Linked DNA regions of Arthrobacter globiformis. The main gene of each other region encodes a partner of the protein of the gene in region 2 in a complex. Links are inferred from orthologs where the notes say so. Each region holds a gene or a part of one and is shown on either strand. Other genes may lie near its edges.

Region 1 (5,314 bases), 2.0 Mb from region 2 along the record:
ATCCAACGTGTCCAGCCTCGCCGACGCCTCGCTGTCCTACTCCAGCCTCGGGGGCTGGAAGGACCGCGGCAATCTCGATGAGTTCCTCCAGCTCACCGAGGATGTGTGGCGCACCCGCGCTTTCGGTGATTTCTGGTCCTACTGCATGGTGGCAGAAGGCGCGGTGGACATCGCCTGCGAACCGGAGCTGAACCTCTATGACATGGCGGCACTGGTGCCGATCGTGACGGAGGCAGGCGGCCGTTTCACCTCCCTCGAAGGCACCGACGGCCCGTTCGGCGGCAACGCGCTGGCGACAAATTCGATTCTGCACTCCGAAGTCCTCAAGCGCCTGAACCCGCAGCTGGACGATTTGTTCTAGTTCCTTTCTCCTCCCCCGGCGCCTCGGCGCTGAATATTACGACGGCGGGCGCCCCCTTTTGGTGGCGCCCGGCGTCGTTTATTCGGCCGTAACCCCGATATCCGGGATGCGTAATAATCCGCTTAACATTCCTGTCCGGCTTTTTCATCGCCCGTCCCGATGTCCTAGTCTCGTAACAGGTCACGAGTGCCAGCGCTAAACCCCGGTTAGCTGGCCGGCAACCCTCCATTCGCGGTGGGGTGCCCCGGGTGACGACCAGGCCGATCCGGAACGGACCCGGCAAGCGCGGATCCCCGTCACACGGGGTCCTTTCTCAGTGAGGTCCCATGACGACTGCAATCATCTCTTCCACCACCGACGCTGGCGTGCTGGACGGCCGATTTGCCGCCGCCGGCCGTCCCCTGGCTGCCGTTACCGGCGCAGAAATCCAGGCCCCGCTGATCCAGGGCGGCCACGTCCGCTACGCCAACCTCGATTACGGCGCCTCCGCGCCCGCACTGTCGGTGGTTTCTGCGTACCTCAACGAAATCCTGCCGTACTACGCCAGCGTGCACCGCGGCGCCGGCTATGCCTCGCAGATCAGCACGTCCGTGTACGAGAACTCGCGGAGCATCGTGCGGGAATTCGTGGGCGGCCGCGCCGATGACGCCGTCATCTTCACCCGGAACACCACCGACTCCCTCAACCTCCTGGCCGGTTGCCTGCCCGTGGAGGACCACCACCACACCGGTGAAGTCCTGTACCTGGACATCGAACACCACGCCAACCTGCTGCCGTGGCAGGGCGTGCCGCACCGCAGCGTCGTGGCCTCGGACACCCTGGAAGCCACCATCAGCAGCCTGCGCACCGAACTTGAGCACGGCGATGTCAGCCTCCTTGCCGTGACCGGTGCCTCCAACGTCACCGGCGAAATCCTTCCCATCCGGCGCCTCGCTGCGCTGGCCCATGAATACGGCGCCCGGATCGTGGTGGACGCCGCCCAGCTGGCGCCGCACCGCCGAATCAACATCGCCGCGGACGACGTCGATTACCTCGCCTTCTCCGGCCACAAGCTCTACGCCCCCTTCGGGGCCGGCGTCCTGATCGGCCGCCCCGACTGGCTCGACGCCGGCACCCCCCACCTCGCCGGCGGCGGCGCCGTGAGCGAGGCCAGGCTCGACGGCGTCAGCTGGGCCACCGGCCCCGCGCGCCACGAGGGCGGCTCACCCAACGTGCTCGGCGCTGCCACCCTGGCCCGGGCAACCCAGGTCATCGCAGCCCTTGATCCGCAGCACTGGCACGCCCACGAGGCCGCCATCCGGTCCTTCCTCGTCGAGGGGCTGCGCAAGATCGACGGGGTCACTGTCCACCAGATCTTCGAGGACAGCGACCCGGACGATGCCATTGGGGTGGTCAACTTCTCCGTGGAGGGTTACGACGCCGGCCTGGTGGCCGCCTACCTGTCGGCCGAACACGGCGTGGGCCTGCGCGACGGCCGCTTCTGCGCGCACCCGCTGCTGAAGCGCCTCGGCCTGCCGTCCGGTTCCCTGCGCGCCAGCTTCGGCGTGGGATCACGGCTCGAGGACGTCCAGCGGCTGCTCGCCGGCATCGAGGAGCTCCGCCGCTCCGGCCTCGGCTGGGACTACGTGGTGGACGCCGGGCGCTGGGTTCCGGCGAACGACACCCGCACCTACCCCGAGTGGGCGCCCAACACTCCCGGCACCGCCGGCGCCGCACCCTGCACACAGGACTGATCTCCACCCCGCCTGCTGCGGCCGGGGTCCCCGTACGGTAAATTCGAAAGGTAATTTTCGACGTCGGGCTAAGGAGACTGTGCGTGGCACGGGGCGGTCCCAAACTTCATCACGGACGGCGGCTGGAGCTTGGGCAGAGCTTCCAGGACGGTGGCGAGCACTACCACCGCGTCCGTCCCGGCTACCCTGGCGATTCCGCGGACTGGCTCATTCCAGCCGGGGCCCGCACTGCTGCCGACATCGGCGCCGGAACCGGTAAATTCACGGCATTGCTGGTGGAACGCGGGCTGAACGTCAGTGCCGTGGACCCTTCCGTGGACATGCTGGAGCAGCTCAGCCGTACCTTTCCCGGGGTTCAAGCCCTGGAAGGAACCGCGGAGGAGACCGGACTGCCTGAGGCGTCGTTCGACGTCGTCAGTGTTGCCCAGGCGTGGCACTGGTGCGACCCGCTGCGGGCCAGCACCGAGATCTCCCGGATCCTCAGGCCCCACGGGGTGCTGGGCCTGATCTGGAACCAGCTGGACACGTCAGTGCCATGGGTGCACCGGCTGTCCCGCATCATGCACGCCGGTGACGTCCACAAACCCGATTTCCGCCCCAAAATCGGCCCGGAATTCACGTCCCTGGAGAGCCATTTAACGCGCTGGGAAGATACCGTTACCCCGGCCGACATCCTCGAACTGGCCAAGTCCCGCAGCTACTACCTCGCGGCCAACGACGCCACCCGCGCCAAGGTGGCCGGCAACCTGGCCTGGTACCTGCACGAGCACCTGGGGCATGCCGAGGGCGAACTGCTGCAACTCCCCTACCTCACCCAGACCTGGCGGGCTGTCAGGGCGGAGAGCCGTGGTGGCAGCAGGTAGGCTTGAAGCTGTGAAGACCAGTACGCCCTCCTCCTCGATCGAGGATTACGTTAAGGTCATCTATTCCTTCACGGAATGGCAGGACAAGCCCATCACCTCCACCCAGCTTGCACAGCGCCTCGGGGTGGCCAATTCCTCGGTCTCCGAGATGGTGCGCAAGCTCAAGGACCAGGGCCTGGTCCTCCACAAGCCCTACAGCGCCATCACGCTCACGCCCCAGGGCGTCCGGCTTGCCCTCTCCATGGTCCGGCGGCATCGGCTCATTGAGACCTACCTGGTCAAGGACCTGGGATACAGCTGGGACGAAGTCCACGACGAGGCCGAACAGCTGGAACACGCGGTCTCGGGCACGTTCATTGAGAGGCTGGCAGCCCGGCTGGGCAACCCGTCACGGGACCCGCACGGCGATCCCATCCCCGCGGCTGACGGAACCGTCCGGATGCCGTCGGCCCACCGGATGATCGAGCTCGACGACGGCCACACCGGCAGGATCACCCGGATCAGCGATGAGAACCCGGAGCTGCTGCGCTACCTCGCCGCCGAAAAGATCAGCCTCGACGCCGACGTCGAGGTGCGCGGCCGCAAGCCCTTCGGCGGTGCGCTCGTGGTCCGCATCGGCTCCCCCGGGACCAGCCGCGACGTTGACCTCGCCGACGAAGTGGCCTCCGCGCTGTGGATCCACAGCGACTCCGCGCATCCCGGCTGCCGCATGGCCGGCCTGTAGGCGCAGGTGCGCGCTCCCCAGGCCGGTCGCACCGGCGCCGCCCACAAGACGGGCTCCGGCTACGGTTGGCGGGTCTGGACTGCGGTGGCCGCCGGCGGGCTGCTGGGCACGGAGCTCCGGTACGTGCTCGGACTGCTGTTCCCGGACCAGCCGGGAGAATTGCCGTGGGCCACGCTCGGCATCAACATCGTTGGCAGCTTCGTGCTGGCTGCCCTCACCACCATCTGGATCGCGCGGCCGCAGACCGCGTTCTGGCTCCGTGCGGCGATCGGGCCGGGCGTGCTGGGCTCTTTCACCACCTTTTCCGCCGTCGTATTTTCCGCGGACCAGCTGACCCGATTCGGGCTCCCCGCCGTGGGATTTCTCTATCTGGGGCTGTCCGTCCTGCTGGGGCTGGCGGCGGCCGCCGCCGGGTGGCGGACCGGCAGGGTGCTGGGTGCTCCCGGTAGCTTCGACGGCACTGGTGCGGTGAGCCCGTGACGGCGCTCCTCGTGGGCCTCTTCGGCATCGCCGGGGCCCTCACCAGGTTCGCCGTGGATGGCTGGCTGGCCGGGCTCCCGTCGCCGCGGCGGCACTGGCCCTGGGCTACCCTGCTGGTCAACGTGGCCGGCTCGTTCGTGATCGGGCTATCCGTGGGCGTCACTGCGGTTTTCGGCCCTGAATGGCACTCTGCCCTGGCCACCGGGTTCGCCGGCGGCCTGACCACTTTCAGCTCCTGGACCACTGCCACGGTGCGGCTGGCCAGTGAACGGCGCTACCTCGCCGCCGCCGCCAACATCCTCGCCAACCTGCTGCTGGGGCTGGCTGCGGCCGCGGCGGGGCTTGCCATTAGCGGCGGCTAGCCGGATTAGCGGGGGCTAGCCGGATTAGCGGGGGCTAGCCGGATTAGCGGGGCTAACCGGCACCGGGTTGCGGATTCCGACGGCGGAGCAGACCCCACCCAGCAACAGCAGCGCCGCCGTAGCCAGCAGCGCACGGTGCAGGCCCGGCGTCGTCAGCTCGGGACCGACAATGAAGCCCGCAAACGCGATGCAGACCAGGCCGGCGATTCGTGAGACCGCATTGTTCACCGCGGAGCCCACGCCCGCCTGCTTCTCAGGCACGGATCCCAGGATGGCCGCCGTCAGGGGTGCCACCGTCATGGACAGGCCGAGGCCGAAAACCACCTGCCCGGGCAGGATCTGGGTCCAGTAGTTCAGGGAGCCGCCAACGGACAGAGTGAGCAGGAAACCGGCCGCACACAGCACCGGCCCGGCAGTCATGAACCACCGCGGCCCGTACTTGCCGGCGAGGCCCCCGAAGAACGATGCCAGCAGCATCAGGATCACCGTGGAGGGCAGCAGAGCCAGGCCGGCGGTGGTCGCCTTCATGCCGCCCACCTGCTGGATGTAGATGCCCAGTGCAAAAAACCCGAGGGAAAACCCGCCGTAGATCGCGGCGGTGGCGATGTTGCCCCAGCCGAAGTTGCGCACCGTGAACATGCGCAGGGGCAGGAGCGGCGCGGCCGACCGCGATTCATGGACGAGGAAAAGCACCGTGGCGACGAGACCTGCGGCCAGCGGCAGCCAGACCTGCGGGCTGCCCCACCCCGCGCTCCCCTGCTCGATCAGACCATAGACCGGTCCGCCAAGCG
Region 2 (7,655 bases):
CGGATGAGCTCGCCGGCGATTTCCTTGACCGCCCGGCGCGCCTTGGACTTGGTGCTGGCCCAGTCCGCGCCACCCATCTTGCTGAGCACGGGGGTGTCGCCGCCGACGTAGCGGGTCACCTGGTCCAGCTGGTCGGTGGGCACAAACAGCCGGTCCCCCGGCGCCCCGCGCTTCGACGGCGCGTATTCCAGCACCAGGTACTCGCGCACGCCGATTGAATTTTTTGAGCCCCCGACAGTCACATTGCGCTGGATGAGCTCCACGAACCGCCCGATGCCGTGCTGCTCGTGCACCACATGGTCCCCGGCCACCAGCTGCAGCGGATCCACGGCGTTCCGCCGCTTGGAGGGCATGCGGCGCATGTCCTTCGTGGAGCCCGCGGAGGTGCGGCCGAGCAGGTCGGCCTCGGTCAGGAGCCCGAGTTTCAGTCCGTCCAGGACAAAACCGCGTCCGACGACGGCGGTGGTCACTTCGATGATCCCCGCCTGGGGTTCGTGGTCCAGTGTGTCCACCCGGGCGCAGGGGATGTCGGCGTCGTGGAATAGCTCGGCCAGGCGCTGCGCCGGGCCCGGGCCTTCGGTGGCCACCACGATCCGCCACTGGTCCCGCACGTGCGAGCCGATGAAATCCATCATTTCCGCCACGTCGCCCTGGTACCCGCGCGGTTCACGGGCGTGGAGGTTGAGCACGTCGATGTCCGGTGCCAGTTCCTCGTCCGTGGCCAGCGACGTGATGGACCACCAGGACACCTCGTGCCCGAGGGCCGCGGAGCGGGTCTCTGCGAGCGAGCGGAAACTGGCGGAATGCAGGGCCGCCGACGCCTGCGAGCTCAGATCCAGCGGTGCAGTTCCGCCGTCGGAGGCCGTGGACCACGCGGCTTCCAGGAACTCCTCGTTGGTGGCGGCGAGGTCGTGCGCGCGGGTGCGGACCTTCTCCGGTTCGATGACCACCGAGATGGAACCCGGGGGCAGCTGTTCCATGAACGGGACCATGGCGTCCACGAGGACAGGCGCCAGCGATTCCATGCCTTCCACGGCAATGCCGCCAGCGATCTTCTCCAGCATGTCGGCGGCAGCGGGCAGCTGGGACTTCAGCGTCGCAGCCCGGGACATCACCGAGGGGGTGATGAGGATTTCGCGGCAGGGTGGAGCATGGAGTTCGGTGGGGTGATGCACGCCGGGGGCGGACAGCGAGCGCTGGTCGGCGACGGCGAACCAGCGCATCTGGTCCACCTCATCGCCGAAGAACTCAACCCGGATGGGGTGGTCCTCGGTGGGCGGGAAGACGTCCAGCATGCCGCCGCGGACAGCGAACTCGCCGCGGCGGGTCACCATGTCCACGCGGGCGTAGGCGGCGTCTGCAAGGTTCTTGACGACACTGCTGAAGGGCGCCTCCTGGCCGACCTTCAGGGTCACCGGAACCAGGTCCCCCAGGCCGGCCACGATCGGCTGGAGCACGGCACGGACGGGGGCCACGACCACCCGGAGGGGTCCCGCTGCGTTTTCCCGGTGCGCAGCGTCTGCCGTATGTGCTGGGTCTTCGGAGTGCGCTGAGTCTTCGGGATGGGCCAGGCGCCGCAGGACCGACAGCCGGCGGCCCACCGTGTCCGAGCGCGGGGACAGCCGCTCATGCGGGAGGGTTTCCCAACTGGGGAACTCGGCCACGGCGTTGGCGGGCAAGTAGGCGCGGAGCGCGGCGGCAAGATCCTCGGCCTCGCGTCCCGTGGCGGTGACCGCCAGGACAACACCCGGCGCGGCGTGGTCAGCGGCGGAGCCCCCATTTCCTGCAGCGTTCAGCAGGCCGTCCGCCATCTCCGCCAGGAGCACCGGCCGCAGGCCTGCCGGGGCGCTGATCTGGTAGTCCTCGCTGCGGACACTGAAGCTCCTCCCCGCCTCGGACTGCACGCGGGCGAACGTCCTGTCCGCATGAAGGACGCGGCGCAAGCCATTGAGGGGCAAGCCATTGGAGGGCTGGCCTTTGGGGCGCTGGCCGCTGGGGCTCTGGCCTTTGGAGCTCATGGGCAGGATCTCCTGGAATCTCATTCGAACGCAGGCAACACGAAAAGCCGAGATTCTTGCGAATGCCGGGGCCTCCAGCCTACCCCTGAGGGCACACCGGCGGCATCCGGGCCCCGGATGCCGCATTGCTAAGCTTGCTGAGCACGTGAAGTCCAGCACAGCCCGAAGATCAGCACAGCCACACCGCCGCCGCCCCCAAGGAGACTCCCGTGAGCGACCAGACCGGAAATGACAGCAGCGGAAATGACAGCAGCACGGCTGCCCGGACGGTGCTCGTCACGGGTGCCACAGGGTACATCGGCGGGCGGCTGGTTCCGCGGCTGCTGGACGCCGGCCATCGCGTCAAGGTGCTCGTAAGGTCCCCGGAGAAAATCGCCGGCGTGCCGTGGTTCGACGACGTGGAAGTGGTCCGCAGCAGCCTCGACGACTCCGCAGCGCTGGAGGAAGCCCTGCAGGGTGTCGACGTCCTCTATTACCTGGTCCATTCCATGGCAGCAGGCTCCGGTTTCGAGGCCAAGGAAAAGGCCATGGCCGAACTTGTGGCCGGTGCCGCCGCGGCTGCCTCCGTCCGGCGGATCGTCTATTTGGGCGGCCTGCACCCGCCCAACACGGCACTGTCAACGCACATGCGCTCCCGCGAGGCGGTCGGCGGGGTATTTCTCTCCGGCCCGGTCGACGCCATCGTGTTCCAGGCCGGGGTGGTCATCGGCTCCGGCTCGGCGTCGTTCGAAATGATCCGCCATCTCGCCGAAACCCTGCCCCTCATGCCGGCGCCCAGCTGGGTCCGAAACCGGATCGAAGCCATCGCCGTCCGGGACGTGCTCTACTACCTCGTTGGAGCCGCCTCACTGGCGGACCCCCTCAACCGCACCTTCGACATCGGCTCCCGGGACGTCCTGACGTACGCCGGCATGATGAAGGAGTACGCGGCCGAGGCGGGGCTGCCGCCGCGTCCGGTCCTGGCGCTGCCGGTGCCGGCACCCAGGCTGGCCGGATTGTGGGTTGCCCTGGTGACCCCGATTCCGCTGTCCATGTCCGTGCCGCTGGTCCAGTCCCTGCAGCACGACGCGGTCTCGGCCGAACACGACATCGACACGTACATCAAACAGCCCGGCGGCGGCCTGACCGGCTACCGCAGGGCAGTGGCCCTGGCGCTCGGCAAGGAACGCGACGGGCAGGTGGAAACCATCTGGGCAAACGCCGGCGCCGACGCCGACCCGCTGCCGAGCGACCCTGGCTGGGCCGGACACAGGGTGTATGTCGACGAGCGAACCTTCGCCAGCGACGTTGACCCGTCGCACGTGTGGACGATCATCGAGGGGATCGGCGGCCGCAGCGGCTGGTACTCGCTCCCGCTGGCCTGGAGCGTGCGCGGCTGGCTGGACAAGCTCTCGGGCGGGGCGGGCCTGCTCCGCCCGACGGCGGCATCCGCACCATCTGGTGACCGGTGAAGTGGTGGACTGGTGGCGCGTGGAACGGATCGAGCGCGGCCGCCTGCTCCGGCTACGGGCCGAAATGCGGGCACCCGGACGCGCCTGGCTGGAGCTCTGCGTGGAGCCTGACGGCACCGGAAGCCGTTACAGCCAGCGGGCGATTTTCTTCCCCAAGGGACTCAGCGGGCGGCTCTACTGGCTGGCCGTCCTTCCGTTCCACAGCATCATCTTCCCGGCCATGTCCCGCAACATTACCGCGGCGGCCCGGAGGCTGTCCGCCGAGGAGAAATCCGGCGTCGCAGAGCCGGGTGCCCGAGGTGCCGGTGCCGGGGAAGCGCGGCCAACCCCGTAGGATGTGGTGAGCAAAAAGCGTTCTGACCCCACAACGACGGAGGATCAATGGCACTGAGTGCATCCACCACCCTTCCCCACGGCGTCGACAGCGTCACCGCAGTCTTCGCGAACGAGGACTTCCAGCGCCACACCAGCGAATACGTCGGCGGCACCCTCGAGTCCTTCACCGTGGCGGGCGACATCGCTGGAGAGTTCAGCACCACGTCGGTGCGTACCCTCCCCACGACGCGCCTGCCGGAAATCGCCCGCAAGTTCGTCGGCGAGAGCCTCAAGGTGACCCAGGTGGAAAACTGGGACGCCCCGGCAGCCGACGGTTCGCGCCAGAGCACCATCTCGCTGAAGATCGCCGGCGCGCCGATCGACGTGTCCGCGGTCCAGCGTCTCGTGGCGGACGCGGGCAGCACGCGGGTTGAACTCGAAGGCAACGTCACGTCCTCCGTGCCGTTCCTGGGCGGCAAGATCGCCGACGCCGCCGAGCCCATGGTGGGCAAGGCGCTGAACATCCAGTCGCAGCAGGCCCAGGCCTGGCTCGAAAGCCACTAGTCCTGTGGACGTCCCTGCCTTCCTTGCCCTGGTCCTGGTTGTTTCGGGCGTGTGGTCCCTGGTGGTGTGGCCGCAATTCCTGCGCCGCGTCATGAAGGACCCGCGGGCACGGGACGCCGCCGGCAAGGCCACGAAGTTCCTCACCGTCCACGTGGTCCTGGTGACGGTGTCCATGGTGTTGGGTGCCGCCACAGCCGCCATCGGAATCGCGGCGCTCGTCAGCTGAGCCGCGCGGGCTAACCGGCGCCGGCTAACCGGTTCCAGAGAAGGTCCGCTGGTTGAGCTGGTCGAAACCGGGGTTTCGACCAGCTCAACCAGCGGCCTCGGTGGACCTTCACCAGTCGGATAAGCTGGGTACACATGGTGCGCCGGGAAGTCTGGTCGGCAAGACGTTAGCCGACCCCTCGCGAGGAGCTCCAATGCCCAAGTCCTCCCTCCCGTCCGGGAAATTCCGGGTATTCAGCCGCTCCACCTACCCCGAGTACCTCCGCATTGCCGCGATCCTCCGGACGGAGACGGTCGGCGGCGCGCTCCTCCTGGCCGCCACGGCTGCCGCCCTGATCTGGGCCAACTCCCCCGCGGCGGACGCCTACTTTGGATTGCGCGACTTCAAGGTGGGCTACGAGCCCTGGCACCTGCAGCTGAGCCTGGGGCATTGGGCTTCCGATGGACTGCTCGCCCTCTTCTTCTTCATCGCCGGGCTGGAACTCAAACGCGAGTTTGTTTCCGGCGACCTGCGCCGGCCGTCCCGGGCGGTCGTCCCTGTGACGGCGGCAGTGGGCGGAGTTGCCGCGCCAGCCATCATCTACGCCCTCATCGTCTGGAACCAGGGTGCCGAAGCCCTGCGGGGGTGGGCGATCCCCACCGCCGCCGACATTGCGTTCGCGCTGGCAGTGCTCGCCGTCATCAACACCCACCTCCCGGCGGCGCTGCGGACATTCCTGCTCACCCTCGCCGTGGTGGATGACCTGATCGCCATCGGAATCATTGCGTTCTTCTACTCCTCCGGGCTTCAGCCGGGCCTGTTGCTCGCCGCCCTGGTCCCGCTGGCACTCTTCGCCTGGCTGGTGCAGAAGCGGGTCAGCCGCTGGTACCTGCTCCTGCCGCTGGCGGCGGGCACATGGGGCCTCGTCCACGCGTCCGGCATCCATGCCACGGTGGCCGGCGTCCTGCTCGGCTTCACCGTTCCGGTGGCTGCCTCGCGGCGGGACCGCCGCCACCCGGGGACCGGCACCGACGGCGTCGGCACCGGCATGGCCGAACGCCTGGAACACCTGCTCCGGCCGCTGTCTGCAGGATTTGCGGTTCCTGTCTTCGCGTTCTTCTCGGCAGGCGTTGCGCTCGGCGGCGCCTCCGGCCTGATGTCCGCACTGGCCGACCCCGTGGCCGTGGGCATCGTGGCGGCATTGATCGCCGGCAAGGCCCTTGGCGTCTTCGGGGCTACATTCCTGGTCACGAAAACCACCCGCGCACAGCTCGACGACGGGCTGAAGTGGGTCGACGTCGCCGGGCTGGCTCTTTTGGCAGGCGTCGGCTTCACCGTGTCGCTGCTCATCGCCGAACTGAGTTTCGGCTCGGGCTCAGCCCGGGACGGCCACGCAAAAGTGGCCATCCTGGCCGGTTCGCTGACCGCCGCGGCGCTGGCCGCCATCGTGCTTAAGGCCCGCAACAGGCACTACCGCCGCCTGGAGGCGGAGGAGGCAAGGGACGACGACGGCGACGGCGTCCCGGATCTCTTCGAACGGTCCGAACAGGACGGCTAAAGGGGGTACGGTCAGGCTGCCTGGTTCAGGGCATCCTCGGCCGCAACCCAGGAAATCATGGCGCACTTTACCCTTGCCGCGTAGCGGGCCACGCCCTCGAAGGCCGCGGCATCGCCCAGGATTTCCGGGTCGGCGGGGATTTTCCCGCGGGAGCGCAGGACCTCGCGGAAGTTCCCGATCACCGAGCGGAGCTCGTCCACAGTCATGCCCTCGGCCAGCTCGCTCAGCACAGAGGCCGAGGCCATGGAGATCGAGCAGCCGGCCCCGTCCCATGCCAGCTGCGTGACCGTGCCGTGGTCAACGGCCACGCGCAGGGTGACCTCGTCGCCGCACACGGGGTTGAGCTGGTGTGACTGGCCTGTGGACGCGCCGTCCGGGGCGGCCGTTGCGGTCAGTCCGCTGCCGTGCCTGGCCTTGGAGTGGTCCAGGATGATCTGCTGGTAAAGCTGGTCGAGGCTCATGGTGAGGTACCTGTCGTCGGGGTCCGGGCCCTAGGCCCGGAAGTAGGCGCGGACTCCGGACACTGCGTCCAGGAATTCGTCCACGTCGTCGGTGGTGTTGTACAAGTAGGCGCTGGCCCGGGTGGTGGCCGTCAGGCCCAAGCGCCGGTGCAGCGGCTGCGCGCAGTGATGGCCCACGCGGACCGCGATGCCCCGCGAGTCAAGGAACTGGCCGACGTCGTGCGCGTGGACACCGGCGACGTCAAAGGCCGCCAGGCCGATGCGGTCCTGGCCTGCGGCCGGTCCCAGCACGCGGATTCCGTCGATGGCTTCCAGGCCTGCCACCATGCGCTGGCCCAGCTCGGACTCCCAGCGGTGCACCCGGTCGATGCCGGTTTCCGTCAGATAGTTGACCGCAGCGGCAAGGGCCACTGCCTGGGAAATTTTCTGGGTCCCGGCCTCGAACCGCTGCGGCGCAGGGAGGTACTCCGCGCGTTCCATGGTCACGGTGGTGATCATGGAACCGCCGGTCAGGACCGGCGGGAGCACGTCCAGGAGCTCCTGCTTGCCGTACAGCACTCCGACGCCGGTGGGTCCCAGCATCTTGTGGCCGGAAAACACGGCGAAGTCGACATCCAGCTGCTTGACGTCCAGGGCAAGGTGCGGCGCCGACTGGCACGCATCCAGCACCACGAGGGCGCCTGCCCGCCGGGCGAGGGCAACAAGGTCGCTGACCGGGTTGATGGTGCCCAGTACATTCGAGGCGTGGGTGAACGCCAGCAGCCTGGTGCGCTCCCCCACGATTTCCGCTGCCTCATCCATCCGCAGCACGCCGGCATCGTCCAGCGGGATGTGCCGCAGCGTGGCACCGGTCCGGTAGGCCAGTTCCTGCCAGGGAATCAGGTTGGCGTGGTGTTCCATTTCGGTGACCACGATTTCATCGCCCGGCCCCAGGGCCAGGTCCCGCAGCTTGGCGTGGCCGCGTCCCTGGGCTGACCACAGGGCGGCGTTCGACAGCGCATAGCTGATGACGTTGAGGCCCTCGGTGGCGTTGGAGGTCCAGACGATCTCCTCATAGGCGGCCCCGACAAAGTCGGCGACGGT

The links. Proteins that work in one complex are often made in the same cells at the same time.
Region 1: the proteins of sufU (region 2) and QF036_RS17365 are in contact, whole or in part, in a solved structure (PDB 5XT5), measured with the Bacillus subtilis proteins. The link is inferred for Arthrobacter globiformis from one-to-one orthologs.

What each region holds. Positions count from the first base shown.
Region 1 is NZ_JAUSYZ010000001.1:3,812,290-3,817,603, forward strand. Bases 1-2,890 are described here. They hold QF036_RS17365 (aminotransferase class V-fold PLP-dependent enzyme), read left to right. Parts: upstream 1-687; coding sequence 688-2,094; downstream 2,095-2,890. Other genes in these bases: hisN (histidinol-phosphatase), read left to right, coding at 1-361; QF036_RS17370 (class I SAM-dependent methyltransferase), read left to right, coding at 2,178-2,890. Outside these bases: more of QF036_RS17370, read left to right, coding at 2,891-2,957; QF036_RS17375 (metal-dependent transcriptional regulator), read left to right, coding at 2,968-3,681; QF036_RS17380 (fluoride efflux transporter FluC), read left to right, coding at 3,688-4,161; QF036_RS17385 (fluoride efflux transporter FluC), read left to right, coding at 4,158-4,523; QF036_RS17390 (MFS transporter), read right to left, coding at 4,548-5,314. UniProt on the Bacillus subtilis protein: Type II cysteine desulfurase that acts as the initial step in the SUF-like Fe-S cluster assembly pathway.
Region 2 is NZ_JAUSYZ010000001.1:1,768,644-1,776,298, reverse strand. What follows is about bases 4,848-7,655. They hold sufU (Fe-S cluster assembly sulfur transfer protein SufU), read right to left. Parts: upstream 6,573-7,655; coding sequence 6,123-6,572; downstream 4,848-6,122. Other genes in these bases: nhaA (Na+/H+ antiporter NhaA), read left to right, coding at 4,848-6,111. Outside these bases: mfd (transcription-repair coupling factor), read right to left, coding at 1-2,018; QF036_RS08050 (DUF2505 domain-containing protein), read left to right, coding at 3,851-4,348; QF036_RS08045 (SCO4848 family membrane protein), read left to right, coding at 4,353-4,574; more of nhaA, read left to right, coding at 4,768-4,847. UniProt on the Bacillus subtilis protein: Part of the SUF-like system that mediates the biosynthesis of iron-sulfur (Fe-S) clusters. Acts as a sulfurtransferase and thus transfers sulfur from SufS to SufB.